2 linked regions of the Saccharothrix espanaensis DSM 44229 genome follow. The main gene of each other region encodes a partner of the protein of the gene in region 2 in a complex. Links are inferred from orthologs where the notes say so. Each region holds a gene or a part of one and is shown on either strand. Other genes may lie near its edges.

Region 1 (15,783 bases), 350 kb from region 2 along the record:
GCTCGGATCTTGGTGCGGGCCGCTGGCGTGCCGGGGTGGAACACGGGGGTGGCGCGTTGCGCTCTGTTCCGCACCGGGTCAGGATGGCGCGACGTCCCGGAACGGTGCGGGCCGTGATCCGAGCCTCGACCGGCTCCTGGCGCTCACGGCTTGTCGAGCGGCCGGGGCGGGGTGAAGCTCGCGAGGATGCGTTCGGCGGGGATCTCGCCGACGTACTGCACGCACGTGCACGGCGTGGTGTGCTCGCCGACGTACTTGGCCCTGGCCTTGGTGGTGCCGTGGCACTTGCCGTGCTCGTCGTGGAACGACAGGCCGTGCTCGCAGCCCTCGCAGATCGCGCGCGGCGGGCCGGTCGGCGTGCGCCGGCGGCCGGTCAGGTTGCCCAGGCCGAAGGCGGCCATGGCGATGACCGCTCCGGCGATCAGCGTGACGGGGTCCATCGGGAGTCCTGTTCCGTGGCGGGATGTCCTGCCACGGAACCTACTCCGGCGTGGCCGCGCCCATGTGCGGGTACCGGTGATCGGTGGGCGGCACGAACGTCTCCTTGATCGACCGCGGGCTGATCCAGCGTTGCAGGTTGAAGATCGAGCCCGCCTTGTCGTTGGTGCCCGACGCCCGCGCGCCGCCGAACGGCTGCTGCCCCACCACGGCGCCGGTCGGCTTGTCGTTGACGTAGAAGTTGCCCGCCGCGAACCGCAGCGCCCGCCCGGCCCGCTCGACCGCCGCGCGGTCGGTGGCGAACACCGCGCCGGTCAGCGCGTAGGGCGAGGACTGGTCGACCAGCTCCAGCACGTCGTCGAACCGGTCGTCCTCGTAGACGTGGACGGACAGGATCGGCCCGAAGTACTCGGTGGTGAAGACCTCGTTCGTCGGATCGGTCCCGACCAGCACGGTGGGCCGCACGAAGTACCCGACCTCGTCGTCGCACGTGCCGCCGGCCAGCACCTCGATGCCCGACTCCGCGTGCGCCGCCTCCAGCGCCGCCTTGTGCTTGGCGAACGCGCGGGCGTCGATCACCGCGCCGCCGAAGTTCGCGAAGTCCCTGACATCGCCGTAGGTCAAGGAGTTCGTGACGTCCGCGAGCTCGTCCCGGATCCCGGTCCACACCGAACGGGCGACGTAGGCGCGCGACGCCGCCGAGCACTTCTGGCCCTGGTACTCGAACGCGCCGCGCACCAGCCCGGTCACCAGCGCCGCCGGGTCGGCCGACGGGTGCGCGACCACGAAGTCCTTGCCGCCGGTCTCGCCGACGATCCGGGGGTACGAGCGGTACGTGTCCAGGTTGTCGGACATGGTGCGCCACAGCGCTTTGAACGTGTTCGTGGACCCGGTGAAGTGCAGCCCGGCGAAGTGCGGGTCGGTCATCGCCACCGCGGACACCGCGCGCCCGTCGCCGGTGACCAGGTTGATCACGCCCGGCGGCAGGCCGGCCTCCTCCAGCAGCAGCATCGTGTGGTGCGCGGCGAGCTGCTGGGTCACCGACGGCTTCCAGACGACCGTGTTGCCCATCAGCGCGGGCGCCAGCGGCAGGTTGCCGGCGATCGCGGTGAAGTTGAACGGGGTGATCGCGACGACGAACCCGTCCAGCGCGCGGTGGTCGAACCGGTTCCACACGCCGGGGCTCGACTCGGGCTGCTCGGCGAGCAGCCGGCGGGCGAAGTGCACGTTGAACCGGAGGAAGTCGATCAGCTCGCACGCGGCGTCGATCTCGGCCTGCTGGGCGGACTTGGACTGGCCGAGGACCGTGGCCGCGTTGAGCGTGTCCCGCCACGGCCCGGCCAGCAGGTCGGCGGCCTTGAGCAGGATCGCGGCGCGGGCGTCGAAGGGCAGCTCCCGCCAGCCCGGCGCGGCCCGGCGGGCGGCCCGCACGGCGTCGGCGACGTCCTCGTGCGTGGCGTTGCCGGTGACGCCCAGGACGTGCCGGTGGTCGTGGGGCTGGACGACGTCGACGGGGTCGCCGCCGGCCATCCGCCGCACGCCGTCGATCGTCTGGGTCAGCTCGTGCCGCTCGCCCTCGAGTTCGGCGACGCGGCGTTGCAGGGACTCGCGTTCGGGACTGCCGGGTGCGTACCCCCGAACCGGTTCGTTCGCCGGATCGGGTACCGAGGTGACCGCGTCCATGTGGTCATCGTGGCACGCGGTAGTACGGTGCGCAGCCGTGGCGAAAGTGACCGGCATCGGCGGGGTGTTCCTGCGTGCCCGCAACCCGGTGCGGTTGGCGGAGTGGTATCGGGCGAACCTCGGCGTGCCGATGAGCGAGCACGGCGCGGTGACCTTCCACTGGGTGCGGGAGGAGACGACGACGTTCGCGCTGTTCGCGAACGACACCGAGTACTTCGGCGAGCCGGGTCAGCGGGCGATGCTGAACCTGCGCGTCGACGACCTGCACGCGCTGCTGGGCAGGCTGCGCGAGCGGGGCGTCGAGGTGCTGCCGCAGACCGAGGACTCGGAGTTCGGCCGCTTCGGCTGGGTGGTCGACCCGGAGGGCAACCGCATCGAGCTCTGGGAGCCCGCGCCGGGAATGTGAACTCGTTACATGAGTTCCAGGACGAACGGGAGTTCCTGGGCCGCGTACCAGGCGAGTTCGTGGTCCTCGGCCTCGCCCAGGGCGAACTCGGCGTCCGAGTCGCCCAGGTCCGCCGCGTCCACCACCTCGACGGCTTCCGCGACCGCGTCCTCGGCGTCCGAGGTGTCCAGGTGGATCGCCGCGATCTGCTTGAACGGGATGGGGCCGGCGATCTTGACCACCGAGAAGTCCAGGTCCGGGCGGAGCTTCACGTCCTCCACGTCGACCGAGACGACCGCCCGGCGCGGCACCGGCTTGTCCTCGTTGGACAGCAGCCGCAGCGACGCGCGCGCCGCGTCCAGCATCGCCGAGTACTCCAGCTCCTCGGTGTCGCCGGTCGCGTAGGACTCGCGCAGCGCCGGGGTCAGCGCGAAGCCCGTGCCGCCCACCGGCGCGAACTCGCCGCGCTCCACCAGGTCGCGCAGCATCGCGACGGTCGCCGGGAGGTACACCCTCATTGAGACACCGTTCCCATCAGTTCCTCCACGGACTCCTCGACCATCGCCGCCAGGACGTCCACGTCGGACATCGCGTCCCGGTCGGCGTTGAGGCCGAAGTACACACCACCGTCGTACGAGGTGACGCCGATCGACAGCGCCTGGCTCTTGGCCAGGGGCACGACCGGGAACATCTCGGTCATCTTCGCCCCCACCGCGTACAGCGGCACCTGGGGGCCCGGCACGTTGGTCACCACCACGTTGAACAGCCGCCGGGAGAACGAGCTGGCCGCCCGCGCGCCCAGGGCGTGCAGGGTCGGCGGCGCGAACCCGGAAAACTTCACCAGGGTCTGCGCCGCGACCTGCTGGCCGGACTCCTGGTGGGCGCGCATGGCGTGGCTGACGTGGTGCAGCCGCACCACCGGGTTGGGCTCGCCGACCGGCAGGTCGACCAGGTAGGCCGAGACCTGGCTGCCGTTCGTGTCCTCGTCGCGGATCGACAGCGGGGCCATCGCCCGCATGGTGGTCTGCCCGGTGACCACCTCGCCCCGGGAGAGCAGCCAGTTGCGCAGCGCGCCGGACAGCACGGCCAGCACGCCGTCGTTCACCGTGCCGCCGTGCGCGCGGCGGATGGCGCGGAACTCGTCGAGCCGCGTGCGGGCCACCGCGAAGCGGCGCTGCGGCGAGATCCGGACGTTCAGCGGGCTGCCGGGCGCGGGCGTGGCGGCGGTGCGCACGGCCGACGCGAGCCCGCCCAGCGCGCCGGCGACCTTGCGGACCGTGGCCACGGTGTCCATCGCCGCGCTGCGGACGTTCTCCACCAGCTCGCCGGGCCGCTGCACGACCTCGGCCACGGCGTCGGCGACCAGTTGCAGGCCGCTGGGCTCGGGCTGGGGCATCCACAGCGCCTCGACCGGCCGCCGGGGCGTGGCCGACACGTCCAGGATGACCTGGCCGATCTCCGGCGCGCCGATGCCGTCCACCATCGCCTGGTGGGTCTTGGTGATCACCGCGGACCGGTTCCGGGCCAGGCCCTCGACCAGGTAGATCTCCCACAGCGGCCGGGTGTGGTCCAGCGGGCGCGACATCAGCCGGGCCACCAGGTCGTGCAGCTGCTGGTCGGTGCCCGGTCTGGGCAGCGCGGACCGGCGCACGTGGTAGGTGACGTCGAAGTCCGGGTCGTCCACCCAGACCGGCCGGGCGAGCCGGCCCGGCACGTGCACGACCTTCTGCCGGTAGCGCGGCACCAGGGCCAGCCGCTGGTCGATCAGGTCGACCAGGCCGTCGTAGTCGAAGCCCGCCTTCGGCCGGCGGAACACCGCGACCCCGCCGACGTGCATCGGCGTCGTGGAGTCCTCCAGGTACAGGAACGAGGCGTCCAGCGCGGACAGGCGGTCGGGCATGGCTGCCAGGCTAGTCGCTGCAACTCTCCACGAGCTTGCGCACGGCTCTGACCTCGATCGGGTCGCGGGAGTGCCGGGCCAGCCGGATCTCCGCGGCGGCGGGCATGGCGCGGCGCGCCTCGCGGTCCACGCCGGACAGGAACCCGCGCACCAGCCGGGACCGGGCCAGCCGCTTGAACGGCCGCAGCGGGGCCACCGCGATCGTCAGCCAGCTCAGCGCCACGTCCACCCGGCGGTCGCCGCGCTGCGCCGACGCCCAGTCGACCACCACCGGCCCGGCCGGGCCGAGCACGACGTTGCCGGGGTGCAGGTCGAGGTGCAGCAGGCAGCCCTCGCCGGGCAGGAAGTCGGGCGCGGCCACCGAGTCCAGGCAGCGGTGCAGGTCGGCCAGTTCCCGGCCGAGCTGACCGGCGCGCCACGGCTTGGCGTCGAGTTCCTGCGACATGCGCGGGCCCGGCACGTACTCCATGACCAGGTCGCCGCCGTCGACGTCGTGCACCCTGGGCACCGGGATGCCGCGCGCGTGCAGGTAGCGCATCAACAGCGCCTCGGGCTCCAGGTCGCGCCCGGCCCGGCTGCGCTTGAGCAGCAGGCCGTCCGACCGCAGGTAGACGTCCGCCTCCCGGCCGCTGGCCAGCAGACGGTGCGCCTCGTTGCGCGGGGTCATGTGACGATCATCATGATTGACAGCTCGGAAACAAGCCCCAAACGGGTGCACCCCCCGCCCCCACCCTCGTCCCACCCCACCCCCACACACGCGTGGCCGCGTCGGACTGTCGCGCCGCCTTCCACCCCGATCACGCTCTTCGATCGGGGTGGAAGACGGCGCGATGGGCCGACTTCAGGCGGTCACGCCGCCCCGACGGAGTCGGGGCAAGATGACACAGTGGAGATCTCGCCGAAGGATCGGTTTGTCACCGTGTACGGCCGCAAGCCGGTGTTGGAAGCCCTTGACGACGCCCGGCTGGAAGTCGACAAGGTGCTGCTCGCCGAAGGGGCGCGTGGGCCGGCGGCGAAGGAGATCCTCGACGCGGCGAGCCGGCGCGGGGTGCGGGTGCAGCGGGCGACCGCGCAGCGGGTCAAGGTGCTGGCCGGCAACGGGCGGCACGACCAGGGCGTGCTCGCCGACGTGGTCGCGCCCCGGATGCTGCCGCTCGCGCACGCGCTGGAGCACCGCCCGGCGCGGATCCTGCTGCTCGACGGCATCACCACGCCCGCGAACGTCGGCATGATCCTGCGCACCGCGACCGCCGCCGGCATGGACGGGATCGTCGTGCCGCGCCGGGGCGTCGCCTCGATCGACCCGCTGGTGGTCAAGGCGTCCGCCGGGGTGGCGTTCCGGGCTCCGGTCCTGAAGTGCGCCACGGCGGGCGAGGCGGCGGCCGAGCTGACCGCCGCCGGGTACCCGGTGTACGCGCTGGACGCGGGCGCGCGGGAGACGATCTTCAGCGCCGACCTGCCCGAACGCGCGGTGTACGTGCTGGGCAGCGAGACCGACGGCATCTCCGACGACGTGCGGCCGCACGTCACCGGGTGGCTGTCCATCCCGATGGCGGCGGGCGTCGAGTCGTTGAACGTGGCCAGTGCGGCGGCGGTGCTGTGCTTCGAGGTGGTCCGCCGGCACGGCTGACCGGACCAGCTGCGGCGCGGGCGCCGGAGGGCCACTCCGACACCCGCGCCGCTTCACTGCGGGCGACCCGACGTCGCAGTCGTCCGGGCACGTGCTGCCCGGCGCGCGCCGTCCCGATCCGCCCCCGGTGTCTCCGCCTCGGCGCCGCGAACCCGGTGCGGGGCGACGTTGCCGGTCTCACCCGGGCCGATACCGGCTTCGCAGTACGCCACCACCCGAGGTATCGCCGCGCCGTCCCGAAGCGGCGGAACACCGAAAGAACTCCCCGTTGGCCACGCTGTGGAACTGTCCTTCCATTCCAACCGGATCGAAGGCAGGTCGCAGCGCGGGGACGGACAACCCTCCGCACGGGTGGTCGGACCGCAGCGGACGGTCACCGGCTAACCCCGCAGGGGGAACTCCAACAGCACTTCGAGCTCCTCCAGCGTGGCGTGCACCGACCGGTGGTGCACACCGACCATGCCGACCGCCGCCGCGCCCCGGACGTTCACCGCGAGGTCGTCGACGAACACGCAGCTGCCCGGGTCCAGGCCCAGCCGCTCGGCGACCAGCAGGTAGATCCGCCGGTCCGGTTTGGCGCAGCCGGCCTCGCCGGAGGTGACCACCGCGTCGAACAGGTCGCGCCACCGCTCGGGCGGGGCCCACAGGCCGTCCGCGTTGGACAGGATCGCGGTCCGCAGGCCGTGCCGGCGGGCCTGCCGGGCGGCCGTGACCAGCGGCGGCTCGTCGCCGGCGGCGTCACCGTGATCGGTGAGCACCCCGCCGAAGTCCAGCACCAGACCGCGCACACCCACCTCCACCAGGTGATCCCGGTACCCCGCCGACCCGCGCCGGCTCTGTTCAGCATGTCATCCCCGGTGCGCGTGCTGCGCGCCCGCACGTCCACCGCCCACCGCCGGGCCCGCCGGCTGCTCGCGGTGGTGGTCGAGGCCGTGGCCGGGCGGCGGCCCCGCCGCCAGGTGGCCCGGGTGCTCGCCGCGCCGGCGGCGGTCGGGGTGGGACGGGCGGTGGCCGTGCCGCGGACCGTGCGGCTGGGCGCGACCCGGCTGTGCCCGACCGCGGCGCAGGCCGTCGAGCTGTGCGGCGTGCTGGTCAACCGGGGTGGCCGGGTCCGCGCGCTGGCCGCGCGGATCGAGTGGACCGGCGACCAGTGGCGCTGCACCGAGTTCCACGTCCTGCCCTGACCGGTTCCTCGATCGCACGTCCGCCGGCAGACGTGCGAATGCCGCCGGACCCGGAGGCCCGACGGCATTCGGCACCGAACAGCCCTACTGGCGCGGGCCCTTGCGGTTCGCCTTCTCCTGCGCACGGGCCGCCGCACGGCGTTCCTTGCGGGTGCCGCCGCCCTGACCGCCGGTACCACCCTGCTGCGCCTCGCCGCTGGTCTCGGCGTCACCGCTCTCGGACGGACCGCTGTAGGTCAGGCCCTGCTGGCCGCCCCGCTGGTCCAGGCCCTTGCCGCGCAGCGCGGGCGGGATCGCGTCACCGCTGGACAGCTGCGCCAGCGCGGGGCCGGCGGGCGCGTCCTGCGGCGGCGAGTCCTGCGCGGCGGCCGCGGCGGCGGCGCGGGCGCGGGCCCGGCTGCCGGTCAGCGGGCCGGCACCGGCCGCGAGGGACACCTGCACCGGCGGCTCGGGAGCGGGCTCCGGCTCGGCCGCCTCGACCTGGAGGTTGAACAGGAAGCCCACGATCTCCTCGCGCAGCGCTTCGAGCATGCCGTTGAACATGTCGAAGCCCTCCCGCTGGTACTCGATCAGCGGGTCGCGCTGCGCCATGGCGCGCAGGCCGATGCCTTCCTTCAGGTAGTCCATCTCGTAGAGGTGCTCGCGCCACTTGCGGTCCAGCACGGACAGCAGCACGCGGCGCTCCAGCTCGCGCATCGCGCCCGGACCCACCCGGCCGTCGATGTCGGCCTCGCGCGCCTCGTACGCGGCCAGCGCGTCCTCCTGGAGCTTCGCCTTCAAGGACTCCTTGGTGAGGTCCTCGTCGTCGGACTCCAGCAGCGCCTTGTGGTCCAGGGTGATCGGGTACAGCGTCTTGAGCGCCGTCCACAGCTTGTCGAGGTCCCAGTCCTCGGCGTACCCGTCGGCGGTCGCGCCGTCCACGTAGTCGCCGACCACGCCGGTGATCATGTGCTCGACCTGCTCGCGCAGGTCTTCACCGGCCAGCACGCGGTGCCGCTCGGCGTAGATCACCTTGCGCTGCTCGTTCATGACCTCGTCGTACTTGAGGACGTTCTTGCGGATCTCGAAGTTCTGCTGCTCGACCTGGGTCTGGGCGGACCGGATCGCCCGGGTGACCATCTTGTGCTCGATCGGCACGTCGTCGGGCACCCGCAGGCGGGTCATCACGTTCTCGACCATGGCCGCGTTGAAGCGGCGCATCAGCTCGTCCTTGAGGGACAGGTAGAACCGCGACTCGCCCGGGTCGCCCTGCCGGCCGGACCGACCGCGCAGCTGGTTGTCGATGCGCCGCGACTCGTGCCGCTCGGTGCCCAGCACGTACAGGCCGCCCGCCGCGCGGACCTCTTCGGCCTCGGCCTTGACCTCGTTGCCGATCTCCTCGATCAGCTTCGACCAGGCGGTCTCGTACTCCTCCGGGTTCGCCACCGGGTCGAGGCCGCGCTCGCGCAGCTCGTGGTCGGCGATGATGTCCGGGTTGCCGCCCAGCACGATGTCGGTACCGCGGCCGGCCATGTTCGTGGCGACGGTGACCGCGCCCTTGCGGCCGGCCTTGGCGATGATCAGCGCCTCGCGGTCGTGGTGCTTGGCGTTGAGCACCTCGTGCGGCACGCCCTTCTGCACCAGCAGCTTCGACAGGTACTCGGAGCGCTCGACGCTGGTCGTGCCGACCAGGACCGGCTGGCCCTTCTCGTGCCGTTCGAGGATGTCCTCGGCGACCGCCTCGAACTTCGCCTCCTCGGTCTTGTAGACCAGGTCGGGCTGGTCCTGGCGCTGCATCGGCCGGTTGGTCGGGATCGGCACGACGCCGAGCTTGTAGGTCTGGTGGAACTCGGCCGCCTCGGTCTCGGCGGTACCGGTCATGCCGCCGAGCTTGGCGTAGAGCCGGAAGTAGTTCTGCAGGGTGATCGTGGCGAGGGTCTGGTTCTCCGCCTTGATCTCCACGCCCTCCTTGGCCTCGATGGCCTGGTGCATGCCCTCGTTGTAGCGCCGGCCCGCCAGCACGCGGCCGGTGAACTCGTCGACGATCATGACTTCACCGTTGCGGACGATGTAGTCCTTGTCCTTGGTGAACAGCTCCTTGGCCTTGATCGAGTTCTGGAAGTACCCGACCAGCGGCGTGTTGGTGGAGTCGTAGAGGTTCTCGATGCCGAGCTGGTCCTCGACGTACTGGACGCCCTGCTCGGACACGCCGATCGTGCGCTTGCGCTCGTCCACCTCGTAGTGGACGTCCCGCTTCATGCGGGTGGCCAGCCGGGCGAACTCGACGTACCAGCGGGACGACTGGTCGGCCGGGCCGGAGATGATCAGCGGCGTGCGGGCCTCGTCGATCAGGATCGAGTCGACCTCGTCCACCACGGCGAAGTAGTGGCCGCGCTGGACCATCTCGTCCTGGCTCCACGCCATGTTGTCGCGCAGGTAGTCGAAGCCGAACTCGTTGTTCGTGCCGTAGGTGATGTCCGAGTGGTAGGCGGCCCGGCGCTGCTCGGGCGTCATCTCGGAGAGGATCACGCCGACGGAGAGGCCGAGGAAGCGGTGGATGCGGCCCATCCACTCCGCGTCGCGCTTGGCCAGGTAGTCGTTGGTCGTGACGACGTGCACGCCCTCGCCCGCGAGGGCGTTGAGGTAGGACGGCAGCACCGAGGTCAGGGTCTTGCCCTCACCGGTGCGCATCTCGGAGATCTGGCCGAGGTGCAGCGCCGCCCCGCCCATCAGCTGCACGTCGAAGTGGCGCTGCCCCAGGGTGCGCTTCGCGCCCTCCCGGACCACCGCGAACGCCTCGGGGAGCAGCTCGTCCAGCGTCTCGCCGTCGGCGTAGCGCTTCTTGAACTCCTCCGTTTTGCCGCGCAGCTCCGCGTCGGAGAGGTCGACGACATCGTCTTCGAGGTTGTTGATGTGCGCTGCGATGTTGCGCAGGCGCTTGAGCATCTTGCCTTCGCCGGCGCGGAGCAGTCGGGACAGCACCATCTCGGGTCGACCTCATTACCTCATCGCGACGCGCCCGCGCACGGGCGCCTTCCAGCGGTTCGCCACGGCCATGGCGAACCCACACCACCCGCCATCGTAGGCAAGTCGTGAAGGTGTGTGCACAGACACAGGTAGGAAGGGGTGCGGAACGCCGAGTGACGACCCCGCCGACCCCGCCCGGCGGCGGGCGGGGTCGCCCTGGGTTCCGCGCACGTCGCCGCGTTCGCCGCCGGGTCGTCGTCGGGTCGCGGACCGGCCTGCGGACCCTCCGGAGGTGGACTCCGCAGTGCCCGGCACCTACCTCCGGTTGGCACCATCGCCGCAGGTGAAAATGGGTGTGTTCGATGGCAGGGGGCGTCGCCACGACCGCTGGACGGGGTGGTGGCCGGGCTGATCCTGGGTTCGACCACGTGCGCGTGCGGTGGGTGCCGGTGCGGCTCGGACCACCGGGCGGGCAGGTCGGTGCCGAAGCTCGGACGACTGGGAGCAGGGCGCGCTTACCAGTTGACCGGTGCCGGCGCGTCGGCGGCGGGTTTGTCGTGGGAAGGGGCAACGCCGGCCGGCGGGCACGGGGGTCGTGGACGCCGGCGGCGGGCATGCGGTCCGGGACGCCGGTGGTCGCCACGGGTGTGGGGCCGGCGGTGGAGGTCGAAGGCCGGTGGGCGCTTGCGCGGACTCGGGCCGGGCGCGGCTTGGTTCGGCGTACCGCCGGTGTTGCGCGGTGCGGGTGGCCGGGCGCGGTCGGGCGAGCCGGTGTCGGGTTGCCCGTGGTCGGTCGGGTGCCCGGGTCGAGTGCCCGGGACGGGTGCCTGGGTGGGGGGCGTCGGTCGGTCAGGCGCGGTGGTGGGGCCGGTCCGGTGGTGAGCCGGGCGCGCTGCCTGCCGAGTCGGCGCGGATCCGCACCTCGGCGGTGCGGATCCGGGTCACGGCCCCCGGCGTGCAGAGGACGCCGGGGAGCCGCGAACGTCTGGGGGTGGGGCCGGCTTCCCTCAGGCCAGCCTGATCACGCCGTAGTCGAAACCCTTTCGGCGGTAGACGACGCTCGGACGACCGCAGTCCGCGTCGGAGAACAGGTAGAAGTCGTGGCCGACCAGCTCCATCTCGTAGAGGGCCTGGTCCACGGTCATCGGCTTGGCGGTGTGCTCTTTCTCGCGCACGATCTGGCCGGGCAGGTTGGCGTCGGCGTCCTCGTCCCACCGTTGCTGCGCGGGCACTTCCGCCATGCCCCCGTAGGCCGGTTCGGCGTCCGGGGCGGCTTCGAGCACTGCGGTGTGCCCGAGCCACAAACCCTGCGCCTGTCCGTCCTGCTCGGAGAGGACGGGTGGTGCCGCGAGTCCGCTGGTCGCCTCGGCGACCGACGTCGGGCCCCGTCGCCCGTGGTGCACCCGCCGGCGATCGTGCGAGCGGCGCAGCCGGTTCTCCAACTTGCTGACCGCCGAGTCCAGTGCGGCGTAGAAGTCGCCCGCACACGCCTCGGACCGGATCACCGGGCCACGTCCCTTGCCCGTGATCTCGACCCGCTGGCAGTTCTTCGACTGGCGGCGGTTCGGCTCGTGGAAAAGCTCCACGTCGAAGCGGATGACCTTGCGGTCGTATCGCTCGAGCCTGGCCAACTTCTCCACGACGTGCACCCGGTAGTGATCGGGCACCTCGACGTTGCGGCCCTTAACGACGATGTCCATACACGACCTCCCTCGCGTTGCTGCGAGCTATGGCTTCGGATCGTTGCGGCACCGGTCCCGCGATCGCCTTCGCGAGTTGTCGCTGAGGGTTGTCCTCAGGGCTCCACCGGCGCCAGGGTCATGGGCTGTTCGCCTCCTCCCCGCGTGCCGGGAACGCTGATAGCGGTGCACGTTAGCCCGGTATTCGCCGCTGCGACAGCCCCCGGGGCGGGGGAACTCCATGATTTTCCGGACGTGACGCTCAGCGACGAAAAACGGGCACCGGCAGTGCGCCAGGCGGGCGCGGCGAACTGGGGCGCGAACGGAGACTCACCCGTTCGACCCAGCCACCTGCCGACAGTCGTCGGCTGGGTGGCTGCGCCGAACAGCCTCCGCAAGCACCTCATATCCGGCCAACGGACGAACGGCCCGCGGGGTTCCCCATCAGAATCACCCGTGTGGGTGGGATCCGCGAGTCGACGTCAGCGTCAGGACGGCCGGTACCCGGAACCCGCCGATCTTCAACGCCGAGACGCACGCGGCTGCCGTCGCACCCGTCGTGACCACGTCGTCCAGCACCACGACGCCCGCTCCGGGCGGCGGGAGACCCCCTCGGACCAGCCGCACGCGGCCCGCCAGGTTGGCCCGCCGGGCCGCCGCGTCGAGCCCCACCGAGTCGGCCACGCCGGGCGCGAAGGCCAGCGCGCGGGCCAGCGGCAGGCCGGCGCACCGCGCTACTCCCACCAAGTGGGAACCACCGCGCCGGCGGACGGCTGCGCGGCGTGACGGCGCGGGCACCAGCCACCAATTCCGGCAGCCCGCCGGACAGCCCGGCAGTTTCGGCACGGCCGCCGCGACGAGCGCGCCCAACACCGGCGCGAGGTCACGCCGGCCGCGCTCTTTGAGGGCGAGCACGAGTTCGCGACCCGGACCCCGGTAATCGGCCAGTGCGAACACCGGTGGGCCTTTGCCCGGCACGGGCACCCGGCGGGGCGGGCCGAACGCGGCGAGGCACCGCGCGCAGCAGCGCGCACCCTCGACTCCACAGCCGGCGCAACGGGGCGGGAACAGCAGGTTGATCAGCACGTGATCGAGAGTGCCGGCCGGGTACGACAATTTTCGGGCGCGCGAATCCCGAACTGAGAGCCCCCTGGGGCAGGCTCTCAGAAATCAGCCGGGATAGAAAGCCTGGGCGCCCGTTTCGACCTTCACCGCGGTGCTCGCCCGCCACACGTCGCCGACGTCGCCCGCGCTCCACAGCCCGCTCTGGTCGACGGCCACCACGTTGCGGCCCGGCGCGGCGGTCACCGAGCTCACCGGCACGGTCAGGTTCGAGGTGTTGTAGCGCTCGATCTTGAGCCCGTCGATGTTCACCTTGGCGATCGGCCAGGACGCCAGCGACGTGCTCGCCACCAGCACGTCCTGCGCCAGCCAGTCGACCGCGATGGTCGCCGTGCCCAGGACGGTCGGCTGGAGGTTGCGCGGCAGCCGCAGCGAGACCGACGAGTCCGACCCGCGCACCACCGCTGCCACCACGAGCCGCCCGCCGACCACGGCCGCGACCCGCGTGCCGTCGCGCGAGAGCCGCAGCTCGGTGATCCCGCCGAACAGGCTCAGCTCGGAGGCGTTCACCGCGTTCGCGGTCCACCCGGCGTCGGTCTTGTTGACCCGCACCACGTTCGCGCCGTCCGCGACCGTCCACACCTCCGGGCTGGGGTCGCCCGGCCGGCCGCTGAGCAGCCACGTCGGCCGGGTCAGCGTCGAGGCGGGCAGGTCCACGGCGGCCAGCGCCTCCTCCAGGTTGCCCACCCGCAGCCGCACGGTCTTCGGGTCGACCCGGCTGACCACGGCCAGTTCCGTGCCGTCGAGCGACTGCGCGGCGCTGACCACCTGGTACTCGCCGGTCCCGGCGGGGCCCCGGACGGGTTCGCCGTTGGCCAGCCGGCGGACCAGGCCGCCGGTCGCCACCAGGCCGCTGAGGTCGGCGTCGGGGGTGATCAGGGCCTCGCCGGACTGCACGTCGGCGGGCCGCCACTCGATCTGGTCGGTCGAGATCGGCGCGCCCTCCACCAGGATCCGGATCCGGCTGCTGGTCACGCCCGCCAGCGACTTCACCACCTGGGCCACGATCTGCTTGCGCAGCTGCGCGGTGAGGTCGCCGACCTTGGTCAGGTCGACTTCCAGCGCGCCGTCGTCCGCCTCGTGGGTGTCCTTGCGCTGCGCCGCGCCGTTGGGCACCGCGGTCGCCAACGCGCCACGCAGGCCCACAGCGGGGCCCTTGAGCAGCAGTTCGGTCACACGGCGCGGGATGGACGTCGACGGCGGGACCACGACGTAGCGCGGGTCGGGCACCAGGACGCCGAAGTCCGGGTTGTAGAAGTAGAGGGTGACCCGCCGGTAGTTGGCCTGGAAGCCGACCAGGGGCACGTAGATGCCGTCCGGCGGGTCGGAGATGCGCCACTCGCCGTCCTTGTCGGCCTCGATGCCGACCGGGGCCGTGAGGTCGCCGACGCGCTGCACGAACGAGCTGTCGACCTCCAGCGAGCCGATGTTCTTGCCCTGGAGCATCACCGTGCGGTGCTTGGCGTCCGCGGGCAGGTCGCCGCCGCCGGTGGGGACGGTGTTGAACGTCGTGTCGATGACGGTCGGGGTGACCTTGGTGTCCCAGTTCTTCCGGGCGTCCTCGGTCAGGTAGGCCTTGGCCGCCGCGTAGTCGGCGTCGGGGTTCGCCGAGGCGTTGACGAACTCGCGGACCAGGCTCAGCGGGTCGATGCCCTTGGTGGGCTTCGGGGCGGCGGCCTCGGTGGCGCTGCCGGCCGACGGGTTCACCGCGATGGGCGTCGTCTGCGTGGGGATGGCGGCGCACCCCGTCAGGGCCGCCAGGCACGCCACCACCGCTACCAGCCGCTTCACCGGGCCTCCCCCGCTCTCGTCGCACCCCGCCCGGCGGTCACCGGACCTCCTCGCGATCGCCCGTCACGGGCTGCGCGGGCTGCCAGGTGATCTCCTCCTCGGTCAGCTCGACCTCACCGGTCGGCTCCTCCGCCGGCTCCTGCCCGGCCACCACGGCGGGCAGGTCCGGCGGTTCCAGCGGCAGCGGGCTGCCGGTCAGCTCGTGGCCGTGCCGGCAGGGCACGGTCAGCCGGAACACCGCGCCGTACCCGCGCTCGCCCCACGCCTCCAGCCACCCGCCGTGCAGCCGCGCGTCCTCCAGGCTGATCGACAGGCCCAGGCCGGTGCCGCCGGTGCGCCGGTTGCGCGACGGGTCGGCCCGCCAGAACCGGTTGAACACCAGGTCCGCCTCGCCGGGCCGCAGACCCACGCCGCGGTCGCGCACGGTGACGGCCACCGCGTGGTCGTCACTGCGGAGGGTCAGCTCGACGGGCAGGCCCTCGCCGTGGTCGATGGCGTTGGCGAGCAGGTTGCGCAGGATGCGCTCGACCCGCCGGGAGTCCAGCTCGGCGGTCACCTCGTGGTCCGGCAGGTCCATCACGATCGTGGTGCCGCTGCTGTTCGCGATGGCCCGCACCGAGTCGTGCGCGCGCCGCGCGAGCACCCGGATGTCGACCAGGTCGGCGGCCAGCTCCTCGACGCCCGCGTCCAGCCGGCTGATCTCCAGCAGGTCGCCCAGCAGCGACTCGAACCGGTCCAGCTCGTCGACCAGCAGCTCGGTGGAGCGGGCCAGGCCGCCGGGGAACTGCTCGCGGGACGCGTGCAGCACGTCCGCGGCCATCCGCACGGTGGTCAGCGGGGTGCGCAGCTCGTGCGAGACGTCGGAGGTGAACCGGCGCTGGAGCTGGCCGAACTCCTCCAGCTGGTGGATCTGGCGCTGGATGCTCGCGGCCATCTCGTTGTACGACTCGGCCAGCCGCGCCACGTCGTCCTCGCCCACCACGGGCATCCGCTCGTCCAGGCTGCCGTCCGCGAACCGCTCCGCG
Region 2 (14,829 bases):
CAAATCGCCCCTGCTGGCGACCGGTTCACCGTGCTCTGAGGGTGTCCGTGCGGGGTGTCACGCCTGGTCCGTGCGGTGTGCGGCGGTGTGCGGCGGCAGCCTTGTGTTCACACGATGGGGTGACGGGGTGCGCTGCGGGGTCGCGGGACGTACGGGCGGACGTCGGTCGGCACGGGCGCATCGCAGGGTGGCGGCGTGGCGTGGCGGCGGGCGTGGCGTCTGGGCGGGCGGGCAGCTCAAGGGAGGACGAGCAGGAGGAGGCCCCAGAAGAGGAGCCACACCCACCAGGGGTGGAGGGCTTCGCCGAGGCTCAGGCTGATGATCGCCCACACCAGGAAGTTGACCGAGAGGACGGTCAGGAACAGCGCGTACATCCGCCGCTTGGACCGGCGGGCGGGTGGGGCGGGGGCGGCGTCCTGGGGCAGGTCCGCGGTGAGCGCGGCCAGTTCGGCGTAGCTGTCCGCCGCCGCGACCAGGTGGATGCGCTGCTCGTACTCGGCCTCGGTCAGCCTGCCGTCCGCTCTCGCCTGGGCCAGTTCCCGGGCGATGAGCGCGCGGTCGTTGCGCTGGAAGTCCGTCACTTGTCCCGGCCGAGCGCGAGCCAGACCACGCCCAGGACCGAGCCGGTCGGCAGCGCCACCCACAGGAACCACGGGTGCACGAAGCCCGCGCCGCCGAGCAGGCTCACCAGCAGCCACAGGGCGAAGTTCACCGCGCTGACGCTCAACCAGATGGTGGTGAGCACCCTCATCGCCGTCCGGCCGCCACCGCGCTTGGCCACGACCGGCAGCGGCGGGGTCGGCTGCCGCGGGACGGGGCTCTGGGTCAGCGCCGTCCGCGGCAGGTCGGCGGTCAGCAGGGCCAGGTCCCCGCGGGTCTTGGCCTGCCAGGCGCGCGACACCCGGAGGTCGAACTCCGCCAGGTCGAGGCTGCCGTCCGCGTGGGCCCGGTGCAGCCACTGCTGCACGAGTTCGCGTTCGGCGTCGGAGGCCCGCATGTCCTCGGGCCGCACAGGCTGCGTCACGCCCTCAATGGTGGCGTGATCTTCGCCCGACAAGAAGGGGGCTAACCCCACGCTTGCCCGTGGTGCCACCCCGACGTCAGTCCTCCAGCGCGGTGAGCACCCACGGACCGTCGGCCGTGATCGCCACGCTGTGCTCCCAGTGCGCGGCGCGCGAGCCGTCCGCGGTGATCACGGTCCAGCCGTCGTCCAGCTCCACGGTCCGCTCGCTGCCCAGGGTCAGCATGGGCTCGATCGCGATCGCCATGCCGGTCTTGAGCCGGGGGCCCTTGCCGGGCTTGCCGTAGTTCGGCAGGAACGGGTCCATGTGCATCTTGGTGCCGATGCCGTGGCCGCCGTAGCCGTCGACGATCCCGTACTCCACGCCGTCGCGCTCGCCGGCCAGGATGGTCGCCGACTCGATCGCGAAGGAGATGTCGCTGAGCCGCCCACCGGGCAGCGCGGCCTCGATCCCGGCCAGCATGGACGCGCGGGTGGCGTCGGACAGCTTGGCCTCGGCCTCGGTCACCGCGCCCACCGCGAGGGTGACCGCGGAGTCGCCGTGCCAGCCGTCCAGGATCGCGCCGCAGTCGATCGAGATCAGGTCGCCCTCGGCCAGGACCTGGGTCTTGCTCGGGATCCCGTGGACGACCTGCTCGTTGACGCTGGCGCAGATGCTCGCCGGGAACCCGTGGTAGCCCTTGAAGCTCGGCACCGCACCCGCGTCGCGGATGCTCTGCTCGGCCAGCTCGTCCAGTTCGGCGGTGCTCACACCGACCTTGGCGTGCTCGGTGAGCAGCGCCAAGGCCCGCGCCACGACCAGGCCGGCGGCCCGCATGGCCTCCAGCTGGCCGCGGCTCTTGATCTCGATCATGCGGTCGCGACCGCCGGGCAACGCGTTGCGCAGAGCATCGAGCAGTCCGTTCACTCGCTCGCGCGCAGCGCCTTGAGCGCGCGCTCGGTGATCTCGTCGACCGAGCCCACGGCGTCGATCGTCAGCAGGATGTCCCGGTAGTAGTCCAGCAGCGGGGCGGTCTCCGACCGGTAGACCTGCTGCCGGTGCCGGATCACGTCCTCCTTGTCGTCCTCCCGACCGCGCGCGAGCAGCCGGCCCACGACGACGTCCTCGGGGACGTCGAGTTCGAGGACGGCGTCCAGGCGTTGGTCGGTGGACGTCAGCAGGGCGGTGAGCACGTCGGCCTGGGCCGTGGTGCGCGGGAACCCGTCGAGCAGGAAACCGTTGCCGGTGTCCTCCTCGGCGAGCCGCTCGCGCACCATGTCGATGGTGACCGAGTCGGGCACCAGCTTGCCTTCGTCCAGGTACTTCTTGACTTCCCGGCCGAGCTCGGTCTGCCCGCTGATGTGGGCGCGGAAGAGGTCTCCGGTGGAGATGTGCGGCACGCCGAGCTGGGTGCTGAGGACCTGGGCCTGCGTGCCCTTGCCCGCTCCGGGCGGGCCGACGAGAACGAGTCGCACTAGCGGAGGAACCCTTCGTAATTGCGCTGCATGAGCTGGCTCTCGATCTGCTTCACAGTGTCGAGGCCGACGCCGACCATGATCAGCACCGCCGTACCGCCGAACGGGAAGTTCTGGTTCTGACCCTGGTCGGTGATGTCCAGGAAGAAGTTCGGCAGGATGGCGACGATGCCCAGGTAGATCGAGCCAGGCAGCGTGATCCGCCCCAGGACGAAGCGGAGGTACTCGGCGGTGGGTCGACCCGGTCGGATACCCGGGATGAACCCGCCGAACTTCTTCATCTCGTCCGCGCGCTCGTCCGGGTTGAACGTGATGCCGACGTAGAAGTACGTGAAGAAGACGATCAGCAGGAAGTACAGCGCGATGTGCACCGGGCTGGACTGGGACACCAGGTGCGTCGCGACGAAGGTCGCGAACCAGCCGGGCGCCGACCCGTCGGTCGAGGCGGTCAGCCGCGAGACCAGGTCGGGGAGGTAGAGCAGCGACGAGGCGAAGATGACCGGGATGACGCCGGCCTGGTTCACCTTGAGCGGCAGGTAGGTCGAGGTGCCGCCGTACATCCGGCGGCCGATCATGCGCTTGGCGTACTGCACCGGGATGCGGCGCTGGGCCTGCTCGACGTAGATGACGCTGGCGATGATGAGCAGCGCCGCCACGCAGACCAGGAAGAAGGTCAGGCCGCCGCGGCTCCAGATGATCTGGCCCTCGGCCGGGATGCGCGCCGCGATGCCGGTGAAGATCAGCAGCGACATGCCGTTGCCGATCCCCTTCTCGGTGATGATCTCACCGAGCCACATGATCACGCTGGTGCCGGCGGTCATGGTGACGACCAGGACGACCAGGTTCCACACGCTCTGGTCCGGGATGACCGGGACCTCGCAGTTGGCGAACAGCTGGCCGCGCACCGCGAGCGCGATGATGCCGGTCGACTGGAGCACCGCCAGCGCGATGGTCAGGTAGCGGGTGTACTGGGTCAGCTTGCCCTGACCCGCCTGACCTTCCTTCTTCAGCTGCTCGAACCGCGGGATGACCACGGTGAGGAGCTGGATGATGATGCTCGCGGTGATGTAGGGCATGATGCCCAGCGCGAAGATCGACAAGTTGAGGAGCGCGCCGCCGCTGAACAGGTTGATCAGCGAGTAGATGCCCTGCTGGTCGACCGAGTCGATGCACTGGCGGACGTTTTTGAAGGAGACGCCCGGCGCGGGCATGGTCGCGCCCAACCGGTACACCACGATGATCCCCAGCGTGAAGAGGATCTTCTTCCGTAGGTCCGGCGTCGCGAGAGCCGAGCGGAATGCGCCGAGCACGCGAACCTCCATCAGCGTTGCCGCCCCGCCGGGGTCGGCATCCTGCGGTACCGGCTGTGTTGCCGGCACAGTCTTGCGGGCACAGTCTTGCGTCTGTCCTAGCTGCGGTTCCACCGGCCCGGCCGGGCCGCCAGCCGGGGCTGGACCGTGACCGGTGGTGGCGGACGCGACGGGGTAGCCGCGACCGACCCGGAGGACATCCGGGTTCAGCCCGCGACTTTAACAGCCGCGAGGCTGATCGCCGTAGCCAGTCGTCCTTCACACTTCGTACTTGATCGACTACGCCGGTGCGCAAGCCCCCGAACGGATCAAGTTCGACCGGTCGCGCTGGTGGCGAGCAGACCCGCCATGCCGAGCAGCAGGGTGCCGGTGCCCTGGTCGAGCCGACGCCGGGCGCGGGCCGTCAGGTCGGCTCGTCGGATGATCGCGCCGATGGTCGCGCAACCCGCGCCGGCCGGCGTTTCCGCTGCCAGGTAGACGAGTCCGAGCATCGCGAGCTGCGCGGCGGGGTCGCCCCGGGCGGGGTCCACGAACTGCGGGACGAAGGCCGTGAAGATCAACAGCACCTTCGGGTTGGTGATCGCGGTGAGGAACTCCTCGCGGAGCGGGTGACCCGGTCTTGGTGCGGTTTCGCGGTGTGTAGGTGTGAAGAAGACGCGCGCGGCGAGGTAGGCGAGGTAGGCGACGCCCAGCCACTTGATCACGGTGAGGGCGGTGGTCGACGCGGCGAGGATCGGCCCGAGCCCGGCCACCACGGCGGCGATCATGATCGCGAACGCCGCCAACCGGCCGACGAGGGCGGTGATGGCCGTCCTGGGGCCGTGGTGCACGGCGTGGTGCGTGCCGAGGAGGTTGTTGGCCCCCGGAGTCAGAGCGACCAGCACGGCCGCTCCGAAGAAGACTGCCGGCCACATGTGGAGGACGGTAGTTCTTCAGCGTGGCGGAGCAAGCGGTTCGTCCGTGGTGGGGGGTGACGGGGAGTGGCGAGACTTGCCGGAGCTTCGCGCCTCACGGATGGGTGGTTACGCCCTGCGCGAACGGGGTCTCGAATGGGGGATTTCTGCGGGCCAGCCCTGCCGGCTCGGCCCTGCCCGGCCCGACGGGTCCCGAGGCCCGGCTCGCTGAGATCAGAGGGCGGGGGTTTCCGGGTCGGCGCGGTTGCGGGGTAGGCGGGGAGCGGCGAACCGGCGGGAGCGGCCGGGGCAGTGGAGGCACGGCGGCGGGGGCAAGACCGCTCCCCTGCGCTCCTGAGTTCCGGTCAGCGGGCCGGCTCAAGGACCGCTTCCGGGGTTTGTCGGTGGGGCGTGGGATAATGGTGATCGGGGGCCGGCGGCCGCGCCTGGGTGGCTTTGCGGGTGGGTTGACCTGGGGGAACAAGCTAAAAGTGTCCTCGCCGGACGGGCGAGCCGCCAAGGATGACGGCGGTGGTGCGGTGGGTGTCGTGTCATCCCCGTATGGCCCGGTCGGAGACAACCACCCTTGGGCAGTGAGGGCAAGCGAAGGGCGTGCTTGCCCTCACTGCCCAAGCGCGGTTCGCTGGCGCGCGGGCCATACGGGGATGACACGACGCGGCAGGTGGATTGTGCGCTGCGCGCACTGGTGGGTGCGGTGGCGGTGTGGGGGGTTCTTCTTTGTTGTGCGAAAGGCCCCCGAAGCGGGAGGCTTCGGGGGCCTTTCGGGTGTTGCTTGCGGTCAGAGCACCGTGTGGGTGCCGCCAGCCGCCGCGATCTTCTCGACGGCGCTGCCCGAGAACTTGTTGGCGACGACGTCCAGCTTGACGCCGTTCAGGTCGCCGTTGCCGAGGACCTTCACCAGCTCGTTCTTGCGCACCAGGCCCGCGTGGATCAGTGCGTCCACGTCGACCCGGCCACCGTCCGGGAACACCCGGGCCAGGTCGCCGACGTTCACGACCTGGTACTCGGTGCGGAACGGGTTGCGGAAGCCCTTGAGCTTCGGCAGGCGCATGTGCAGCGGCATCTGGCCACCTTCGAAGCGCGGGGAGACGTTCTTCCGCGCGCCGGTGCCCTTCGTGCCTCGACCGGCCGTCTTGCCCTTGGAGCCCTCACCGCGACCGACACGGGTCTTCGCGGTCTTGGCGCCGGGGGCCGGACGCAGGTCATGGATCTTGATGGTCACGACTGGACCTCCTCGACGACCACCAGGTGGCGCACGGCGTGGATCAGGCCGCGCACCTGCGGCGTGTCCTCACGGACCACCGACTGGCGGATCTTGCGCAACCCCAGAGTCCGCAGGGACTCGCGGTGGTTGTGCTTGGTACCGATGCTGCTCTTCACCTGGGTGACCTTGACCTGGGCCATGGATCACACCGCCCCTGCGCGAGCGCGGAGCATACCGGCGGGAGCGACGTCCTCCAGGGGGAGACCGCGGCGGGCCGCGACTTCCTCCGGACGCTGGAGACCCTTCAGGGCCGCCACGGTGGCGTGCACGATGTTGATCGCGTTGTCGGAGCCCAGCGACTTGCTCAGCACGTCGTGGACACCGGCGCACTCGAGCACCGCGCGGACCGCGCCACCGGCGATGACGCCGGTACCGGCCGAGGCCGGGCGGAGCAGGACGACGCCCGCCGCCTTCTCGCCCTGGACCGGGTGGGGGATCGTGCCCGCGATGCGGGGGACGCGGAAGAAGTTCTTCTTCGCCTCCTCCACACCCTTGGCGATCGCGGCCGGAACTTCCTTGGCCTTGCCGTAGCCGACACCGACCATGCCGTCGCCGTCGCCGACCACGACCAGAGCGGTGAAGCTGAAGCGACGACCACCCTTCACGACCTTGGAGACGCGGTTGATCGCAACCACGCGCTCCAGGTGCGGGGTCTTCTCCTGGGCCGCGCCGCCGCGGCCGCCGTCACGACGGTCGCGACGCTCTCCGCGCTCGCCCCCGCCGCCTTCGCGACGCGTGCGTCCTGGCATCAGGCGTCCCTCTCAATTCGGATGTTGTGCATTGTCAGAACTCCAGCCCTGCCTCGCGGGCGGCGTCGGCCAGGGCGGCGATCCGGCCGTGGTACCCGTTACCACCGCGGTCGAAGACGACCTTGGTGATGCCGGCGTCCTTGGCACGGGCCGCGGCGAGCTGGCCCACCTTCGCGGCGCGGGCCTTCTTGTCGCCCTCCACCGCGCGGACGTCCGCCTCGACCGAGGAGGCGGCCGCCAGGGTGTGGCCGGCGAGGTCGTCGATGATCTGCACGGTGATGTGCTTCGACGACCGGTGCACGACCAGGCGCGGACGCTCGGCGGTGCCGCTGACCTTCTTGCGCAGGCGGAAGTGACGGCGGGTCTTGGCGATGCGGCGGGTGGTCGAGATGTCCTTGCCCACCGGCTTGCGCCGAGAAGAGGACGGCACGGTTGCAGTCTCGCTCATGTCACTTACCCGTCTTTCCGACCTTGCGGCGGATCTTCTCGCCTGCGTAACGCACACCCTTGCCCTTGTACGGGTCGGGCTTGCGCAGCTTGCGGATGTTCGCGGCGACCTCGCCCACGAGCTGCTTGTCGATGCCCGACACGGAGAACCGGGTCGGGGTCTCCACCGCGAAGGTGATGCCCGCGGGGGCCTCGACCTTCACCGGGTGGCTGTAGCCGAGCGCGAACTCCAGGTCGGAGCCCTTCAGCGCGACGCGGTAGCCGACCCCGTGGATTTCCATCTTCTTCTCGTAGCCCTGGGTCACGCCGATGACCATGTTCTGCACCAGGGTGCGGGACAGGCCGTGGAGCGAACGGCTGCGACGCTCGTCGTTGGGACGCTTCACCTCGAGGGTGCCGTCCTCGACCTTCTCGATGATGATCGGCTCAGCGATGGTCAGCGAGAGGGTGCCCTTGGGCCCCTTCACGTTGACGTCCTGGCCCGCGATGTTCACGTCGACCCCGGAAGGGACGGTGATCGGCAGCTTTCCGATGCGCGACATACCTAATCCCCCTTCCTCACCAGACGTAGGCGAGGACTTCTCCGCCCACGCCCTGCTTGTTGGCCTGACGGTCGGTCAGCAGACCGCCAGAGGTCGAGATGATCGCCACGCCCAGGCCACCGAGGACCTTCGGCAGGTTGGTCGACTTCGCGTACACCCGGAGACCGGGCTTGGACACGCGACGCAGACCGGCGATGCTGCGCTCCCGGTTCGGGCCGTACTTCAGCTCGACCACCAGGTTCTTCGCAACGTCGCCCTGCTCATCGCGGTAGCTCGCGATGTAGCCCTCGCGCTTGAGGATCTCGGCGATGTTGGCCTTCAACTTCGAGTGCGGCATCACGACCTTGTCGTGGTAAGCCGAGTTCGCGTTCCGCAGACGCGTCAACATGTCTGCGATCGGGTCGGTCATCGTCATGGTGACCTGGTCAACCTTTCTCGCTGCGGTTCCCCAGTCAGGGTCCGAGCCGGCCTTGCGGCCGGCTGGTCGTGAGCGGGCCTACAGCGAAGTGGAGTTCAGAAAAGAGGTGTGCCGCCGGGCTGGTGCTACCAGCTCGACTTGCTCACACCGGGGAGCTCGCCGCGGTGGGCCATCTCGCGCAGGCAGATCCGGCACAGGCCGAACTTGCGGAACACCGAGTGCGGACGACCGCAACGCTGGCAGCGGGTGTAACCCCGCACCTTGAACTTCGGCTTGGCCGCGGCCTTGTTGACCAGCGCCTTCTTGGCCATTCTCAGTTCTCCTTGAACGGGAAGCCCAGGAGCTTCAGCAGCGCCCGGCCCTCGTCGTCGTTGGTCGCGGTCGTCACCACGGTGATGTCCATACCACGGGGACGGTCGATCGCGTCCGGGTCGATCTCGTGGAACATCGACTGCTCGTTGAGACCGAACGTGTAGTTGCCGTTGCCGTCGAACTGCTTCGGCGACAGGCCGCGGAAGTCACGGATACGCGGCAGCGCGATGGTCAGCAGCCGGTCCAGGAACTCCCACATGCGGTCGCCGCGCAGCGTGACGCGCGCGCCGATCGGCATGCCCTCGCGGAGCTTGAACTGCGCGATGGACTTGCGAGCCTTGCGGACCTCGGGACGCTGGCCGGTGATGATCGACAGGTCCTTGACGGCACCCTCGATCAGCTTGCCGTCGCGGGCGGCGTCGCCGACACCCATGTTGACGACGACCTTCACCACGCCGGGCGTCTGCATGACGTTGGCGTACTCGAACTGCTTGCGCAGCTCCGCGGCGATCTCCTCGCGGTAGCGCGTCTTCAGCCGAGGCGTGATCTTCTCAACCGTGGTCATCAGATGTCCTTCCCGTTACGACGGGAAACGCGGACTCGCTTGCCCTCGTCGTTCGTCCGGTAGCCCACGCGGGTCGGCTTGCCGTCGGAGTCGACCACCATCACGTTGGACACGTGGATGGAGGCCTCCTGGGTCACGATGCCACCCGACTGCGCACCGCGCTGGGTCTGCGTGATCCGGGTGTGCTTCTTGATCCGGTTGACGCCCTCGACCAGGACGCGGTCGGTGGCGGGGTAGGCCTGGATGACCTTGCCGCGCGCACCCTTGTCCTTACCGGCGATGACGACGACCGTGTCGCCCTTCTTCACCTTCATGGTCAGAGCACCTCCGGGGCCAACGAGATGATCTTCATGAACTTCTTGTCGCGCAGCTCGCGGCCCACCGGGCCGAAGATGCGCGTGCCGCGCGGCTCGTTGTCGTTCTTGATGAGCACCGCGGCGTTCTCGTCGAACCGGATGTAAGAGCCGTCGGGACGGCGCTTCTCCTTGACGGTGCGGACGATGACGGCCTTGACCACATCGCCCTTCTTCACGTTCGCACCGGGGATGGCCTGCTTCACCGTGGCGACGATGATGTCCCCGATACCCGCGTAGCGGCGGCCCGAGCCACCGAGAACACGGATGCAGAGGATCTCCTTCGCACCGGTGTTGTCGGCGACGCGCAGCCGCGACTCCTGCTGGATCACTTACCTACTCCTTGACCATTCCTGGCCCGTCAGATTTCCGACCTGGCGGGCTCGGTCGCTTGGGTTTTACTTGGCCTTCTCGAGGATCTCGACGAGGCGCCAGCGCTTGGTGGCCGACAGCGGCCGGGTCTCCATGAGCAGGACGCGGTCGCCGACGCCGGCGGTGTTCTGCTCGTCGTGCGCCTTCACCTTGGTGGTGGAGCGCAGGACCTTGGCGTACCGGCGGTGCTTCTTCCGGTCCTCCAGCGCGACGACGATCGTCTTGTCCATCTTGTCGGACACGACGTAGCCCTCGCGGACCTTGCGGTCGTTGCGAGTCTGGGTCTCAGTCACTTCAGCGTTCTCGCTCATGCGGCACCTTCACCAGTGGAAACAGCGTCGGGAGAGGTCGACAGACCCAGCTCCCGCTCCCGCATCACGGTGTAGATCCGGGCGATCTCGTGCCGGACCGTGCGGAGCCGGCGGTTGTTGTCCAGCTGCCCGGTGGCCATCTGGAAGCGGAGGTTGAACAGCTCCTCCTTCGCCTCCCTCAGGCGCAGCACGAGCTCTTCCTCGGTGAGCTCACGCACCTCGGAGGCGGTAGTACCCGCTGCCATCAGAACTCACCACCCTCACGCGTAACGATGCGGCACTTCATCGGGAGCTTGTGGATCGCGCGGCGAAGGGCCTCGCGAGCCACCGTCTCGTTCGGGAAGCTCATCTCGAAGAGCACCCGACCCGGCTTGACGTTGGCGACCCACCACTCCGGCGAACCCTTGCCGGAACCCATGCGGGTCTCGGCCGGCTTCTTGGTCAGCGGGCGGTCCGGGAAGATGTTGATCCAGACCTTGCCACCGCGGCGGATGTGCCGCGTGATCGCGATACGAGCCGACTCGATCTGCCGGTTGGTCACGTAAGCCGGCTCCAGGGCCTGGATGCCGAACTCACCGAAGGTGACCCTCGTGCCGCCCTTGGCAGCACCGGACCGACCGGGGTGGTGCTGCTTGCGGTGCTTAACCCTGCGCGGGATGAGCACGACTCAGCCCTCCGTCTTCTCTTCGGTCGCGACCGGAGCGTCCGTGGCCTCGGCCGCTGCGCGGCCGGCCTCGGTGCTCGTCGCCGTGGTGCCGCTGGCGCCCGAACGACGCGCCCGGTTCGGGCGGTCGCCGCGGTCGCGCCGCGGGGCCCGCTCGGCCGAGGGCGCGGCGTCGCGCTCGCGCTTGGCGTTGATGCCGCCGACCACGTCACCCTTGTAGATCCACACCTTCACGCCGATCCGGCCGAACGTGGTGCGGGCCTCGAAGAAGCCGTAGTCGATGTCGGCGCGAAGCGTGTGCAGCGGCACGCGGCCGTCGCGGTAGTGCTCCGAACGGGACATCTCGGCGCCGCCCAGGCGGCCACCGCACTGCACGCGGATGCCCTTCACCTGCGGCGAGCGCATGGCCGACTGGATGGCCTTGCGCATCGCACGGCGGAACGCCACGCGGTTGGACAGCTGCTCCGCCACGCCCTGCGCGACGAGCTGCGCGTCCGACTCGGGGCTCTTCACCTCGAGGATGTTGAGCTGCACCTGCTTCTTGGTGAGCTTCTCCAGCTCACCGCGGATGCGGTCGGCCTCCGCGCCGCGACGGCCGATGACGATGCCCGGCCGGGCGGTGTGGATGTCGACGCGAACCCGGTCGCGGGTCCGCTCGATCTCCACCTTGGAGATGCCGGCCCGCTCCATGCCCTTCGAGAGCAGCTTGCGGATCTTGACATCCTCGGCCACGTACTCGGCGTACTGCTTGTCGGCGTACCAGCGGGACTTCCAGTCGGTGGTGATCCCGAGTCGGAAGCCGTGTGGGTTGATCTTCTGGCCCACTACCGAGCCCCCTTCCTGGAGTCTGCGCCGGCCTTCGCGCTGGTCTTCTTGGGACGGCTCTCCACCTCGACGGTGATGTGGCTCGTCCGCTTGCGGATCCGGTACGCACGGCCCTGTGCCCGGGGGCGGAACCGCTTGAGGGTCGGACCCTCGTCCACGTAGACCTTCGACACCCACAGGGTGTCGGGGTCCAGGGACAGGTTGTTCTCGGCGTTGGCCACGGCGCTCGCGAGCACCTTGCGGACCGGCTCACTTGCCGCCTGAGGCGCGAACTGGAGCACGGCCAAGGCTTCGCTGGCGCTACGGCCCCTGATGAGCTCGACGACGCGGCGCACCTTCATCGGCGTGTCGCGGACGTAGCGAGCCCGAGCCACGGCGCGCGGGAACTCCGGCGCTTCGGCTTCGTTACGGGCGTTCATCGCTGCTTCCCCTTGCTCTTCCTCTAGTTCGTCGCCCTAGCGGCGGCGCGACTTCCGGTCGTCCTTGATGTGGCCCTTGAACGTGCGGGTCGGCGCGAACTCGCCGAGCTTGTGCCCGACCATCGCCTCCGTCACGAACACCGGCACGTGCTTGCGGCCGTCGTGCACCGCGATCGTGTGGCCCAGCATGTCGGGGATGATCGTCGACCGGCGGGACCAGGTCTTGATCACGGTCTTCTTGCCCGACTCGTTGAGCACGTCCACCTTCTTGAGCAGGTGGTCGTCCACGAAGGGGCCCTTCTTAAGGCTCCGAGGCATCCTTCACTCCCTCCCTGCTCAGCGCTTCTTACCGGTGCGACGACGCCGGACGATGAGCTTGTCGCTTGGCTTCTTGCGGCGGCGAGTACGGCCTTCCGGCTTACCTGCCGGGTTCACCGGGTGGCGACCACCGGAGGTCTTGCCCTCACCACCACCGTGCGGGTGGTCGACCGGGTTCATGGCCACACCGCGGACGGTGGGCTTGCGGCCCTTCCAGCGCATCCGGCCGGCCTTGCCCCAGTTGATGTTCTGGTGCTCGGCGTTGCCGACCTCGCCGACCGTGGCGCGGCAGCGCACGTCCACGTTGCGGATCTCGCCCGAGGGCATCCGCAGCTGGGCGTACGGGCCGTCCTTGGCCACGAGCTGCACGCTGGCGCCGGCCGACCGCGCGATCTTCGCGCCGCCGCCGGGGCGGAGCTCGATCGCGTGGATCACCGTGCCGACCGGGATGTTGCGCAGCGGCAGGTTGTTGCCCGGCTTGATGTCGGCCTTGGGGCCGTTCTCGATCCGGTCACCCTGCTGGAGCTTGGCCGGGGCGATGATGTAGCGCTTCTCGCCGTCGACGTAGTGCAGCAGCGCGATGCGGGCGGTCCGGTTGGGGTCGTACTCGATGTGAGCGACCTTGGCCGGGATGCCGTCCTTGTCCGTGCGGCGGAAGTCGATCAGGCGGTAGGCCCGCTTGTGGCCGCCACCCTTGTGCCGCGTCGTGATCTTGCCCGACGCGTTGCGGCCACCACGGCCGTGCAGCGGGCGGACCAGCGACTTCTCCGGCGTCGTCCGAGTGATCTCGGCGAAGTCGGAGACGCTCGCACCGCGACGACCGGGGGTCGTCGGCTTGTACTTGCGAATGCCCATCTCTACGCAGTCCTCGTCGTCATCAGGCGGCCGGGCCGCCGAAGATCTCGATCGGCTTGCTCTCGGCGGACAGCGTCACGATGGCGCGCTTGGTGTCCTTGCGCTTGCCGAAGCCCGTCCGGGTGCGCTTGCGCTTGCCCTGGCGGTTGATCGTGTTGACGCTGACGACCTTGACGCCGAAGACCTTCTCCACGGCAATCTTGATCTGGGTCTTGTTCGAGCCGGGGGCCACCACGAAGGTGTACTTGTTCTCCTCCAGGAGCCCGTAGGACTTCTCGGAGATGACCGGCGCGAGCAGGATGTCCCTGTGGTCGGGGATCACTTCTCGTCCTCCACTTCGGACGAACCGGCGACCGCCTCGGCCGAGCCCTTGCCCTGCTGGGCCTTGCTCGCCAGGAACACGTCCAGAGCGTCCTTGGTGAACACCACGTCGTCGTTGACGAGCACGTCGTAGGTGTTCAGCTGGTCCGGGGCGATGATGTGCACGTGCGTGAGGTTGCGCAGGCTGACCCACGACACTTCCTCGGTGCGCAGCAGCACGACCAGCACCCGACGGGCCTCGGTCACCGACTCCAGGACCTTGCGGGCGGTCTTCGTCGACGGGGTGTCACCCGAGACGAAGCCGCTCACCACGTGGACCTGGCCGGCGCGCGCCCGGTCGGAGAGGGCACCGCGCAGGGCGGCGGCCTTCATCTTCTTGGGGGTGCGCTGGCTGTAGTCGCGCGGCTGGGGGCCGTGCACGACGCCACCACCGGCGAACTGGGGCGCGCGGGTCGAACCCTGGCGGGCCCGGCCGGTGCCCTTCTGCCGATACGGCTTCTTGCCACCGCCGGACACCTCGCCGCGGGTCTTCGTGGAGTGCGTGCCCTGGCGGGCCGCGGCCAACTGGGCCACGACGACCTGGTGCAGCAGGGCCACGTTCGCCTGCGCGTCGAAGACGGACGGGGGCAGCTCGACGTTGCCGTCGGTCTTGCCGTCCGGGGTGCGGACCTCAACGGACGTCATGATCAGGCACCACCCTTCGCAGCGGTCTTGACGAACACGGTGCCGCCCTTGGGACCGGGCACCGCGCCCTTGATGAGCAGCAGGCCCGACTCGACGTCGACCCGGTGCACCTTCAAGTTCTGGGTGGTCACGCGCACGTGGCCCATGCGGCCCGCCATGCGCAGGCCCTTGAACACGCGGCCGGGCGTGGCGCAGCCACCGATGGAGCCGGGCGAGCGGTGCTTGCGCTGCGTGCCGTGGCTCGCGCCCAGGCCGTGGAAGCCGTGCCGCTTCATGACACCAGCGGTGCCCTTGCCCTTGCTCGTGCCGACCACGTCGACCACCACGCCGGCCTCGAAGACCTCGGCGGTGATTTCCTGGCCGACCTGGTACTCGGACGCGTCCGTGGTGCGCAGCTCCGCCAACTGCCGGCGGGGCGTGACGCCCGCCTTGGCGTAGTGGCCCGCGACGGGCTTCTTGACCTTGCGCGGGTCGATCGCGCCGAAGGCCAACTGCACGGCCGAGTAGCCGTCGTTCTCCTGGGTCCGGATCTGGGTGACCACGTTCGGCTCTGCCTTGACGACGGTGACCGGCACGATCCGGTTGTTCTCGTCGAAGACCTGAGTCATTCCGAGCTTGGTGCCCAGGAGGCCCTTAACCTGCCTGTCAGACATTGGTCTCGTTACTCTCCGCGTCCAACGCTTACTGGATGTTGACGTCGACGCTCGCCG

The links.
Region 1: the proteins of secY (region 2) and secA are in contact, whole or in part, in a crystal structure (PDB 3DIN), measured with the Thermotoga maritima proteins. The link is inferred for Saccharothrix espanaensis DSM 44229 from one-to-one orthologs. Residues at the interface, in WP_004081795.1 of Thermotoga maritima: Glu108, Gly109, Glu110, Glu111, Ala236, Glu237, Arg238, Arg239, Ile240, Thr241, Ile242, Gln243, Tyr244, Ala245, Arg246, Arg247, Val248, Thr249, Gly250, Arg251, Arg252, Val253, Tyr254, Gly256, Ala257, Ser258, Thr259, Tyr260, Leu261, Pro262; in WP_004082002.1 of Thermotoga maritima: Glu261, Ala262, Arg263, Lys300, Ala301, Arg302, Thr303, Ile304, Ile305, Leu323, Tyr324, Asp325, Pro326, Val329, Ser330, Tyr333, Ile336, Lys340, Phe345, Val349, Glu363, Phe364, Tyr374, Ser375, Gly376, Gly377, Glu393, Ile395, Thr482, Ser483.

The regions. Positions count from the first base shown.
Region 1 is NC_019673.1:8,382,875-8,398,657, forward strand. What follows is about bases 7,105-10,488. They hold secA (preprotein translocase subunit SecA), read right to left. Parts: upstream 10,185-10,488; coding sequence 7,305-10,184; downstream 7,105-7,304. Other genes in these bases: BN6_RS36700 (Rv3235 family protein), read left to right, coding at 7,105-7,220. Outside these bases: BN6_RS36660 (hypothetical protein), read right to left, coding at 144-440; pruA (L-glutamate gamma-semialdehyde dehydrogenase), read right to left, coding at 481-2,121; BN6_RS36670 (VOC family protein), read left to right, coding at 2,159-2,527; BN6_RS36675 (DUF6912 family protein), read right to left, coding at 2,533-3,024; BN6_RS36680 (WS/DGAT/MGAT family O-acyltransferase), read right to left, coding at 3,021-4,406; BN6_RS36685 (phosphotransferase), read right to left, coding at 4,417-5,073; BN6_RS36690 (TrmH family RNA methyltransferase), read left to right, coding at 5,293-6,036; BN6_RS36695 (HAD-IA family hydrolase), read right to left, coding at 6,417-6,824; more of BN6_RS36700, read left to right, coding at 6,882-7,104; hpf (ribosome hibernation-promoting factor, HPF/YfiA family), read right to left, coding at 11,174-11,866; BN6_RS36715 (ComF family protein), read right to left, coding at 12,296-12,931; BN6_RS36720 (LpqB family beta-propeller domain-containing protein), read right to left, coding at 13,016-14,758; MtrAB system histidine kinase MtrB, read right to left, coding at 14,796-15,783. UniProt on the Escherichia coli protein: Required for protein export, interacts with the SecYEG preprotein conducting channel.
Region 2 is NC_019673.1:8,741,047-8,755,875, forward strand. The notes cover bases 1,632-4,456. They hold secY (preprotein translocase subunit SecY), read right to left. Parts: upstream 3,787-4,456; coding sequence 2,476-3,786; downstream 1,632-2,475. Other genes in these bases: map (type I methionyl aminopeptidase), read right to left, coding at 1,632-1,874; BN6_RS38295 (adenylate kinase), read right to left, coding at 1,925-2,476; BN6_RS38305 (LysE family translocator), read right to left, coding at 4,095-4,456. Outside these bases: BN6_RS47175 (DUF1707 SHOCT-like domain-containing protein), read right to left, coding at 237-581; BN6_RS38285 (DUF1707 SHOCT-like domain-containing protein), read right to left, coding at 578-1,024; more of map, read right to left, coding at 1,101-1,631; more of BN6_RS38305, read right to left, coding at 4,457-4,700; rplO (50S ribosomal protein L15), read right to left, coding at 5,479-5,922; rpmD (50S ribosomal protein L30), read right to left, coding at 5,919-6,104; rpsE (30S ribosomal protein S5), read right to left, coding at 6,108-6,713; rplR (50S ribosomal protein L18), read right to left, coding at 6,748-7,161; rplF (50S ribosomal protein L6), read right to left, coding at 7,163-7,702; rpsH (30S ribosomal protein S8), read right to left, coding at 7,719-8,117; BN6_RS38340 (type Z 30S ribosomal protein S14), read right to left, coding at 8,246-8,431; rplE (50S ribosomal protein L5), read right to left, coding at 8,434-8,997; rplX (50S ribosomal protein L24), read right to left, coding at 8,997-9,311; rplN (50S ribosomal protein L14), read right to left, coding at 9,314-9,682; rpsQ (30S ribosomal protein S17), read right to left, coding at 9,749-10,033; rpmC (50S ribosomal protein L29), read right to left, coding at 10,030-10,278; and 9 more genes. UniProt on the Escherichia coli protein: The central subunit of the protein translocation channel SecYEG. Consists of two halves formed by TMs 1-5 and 6-10.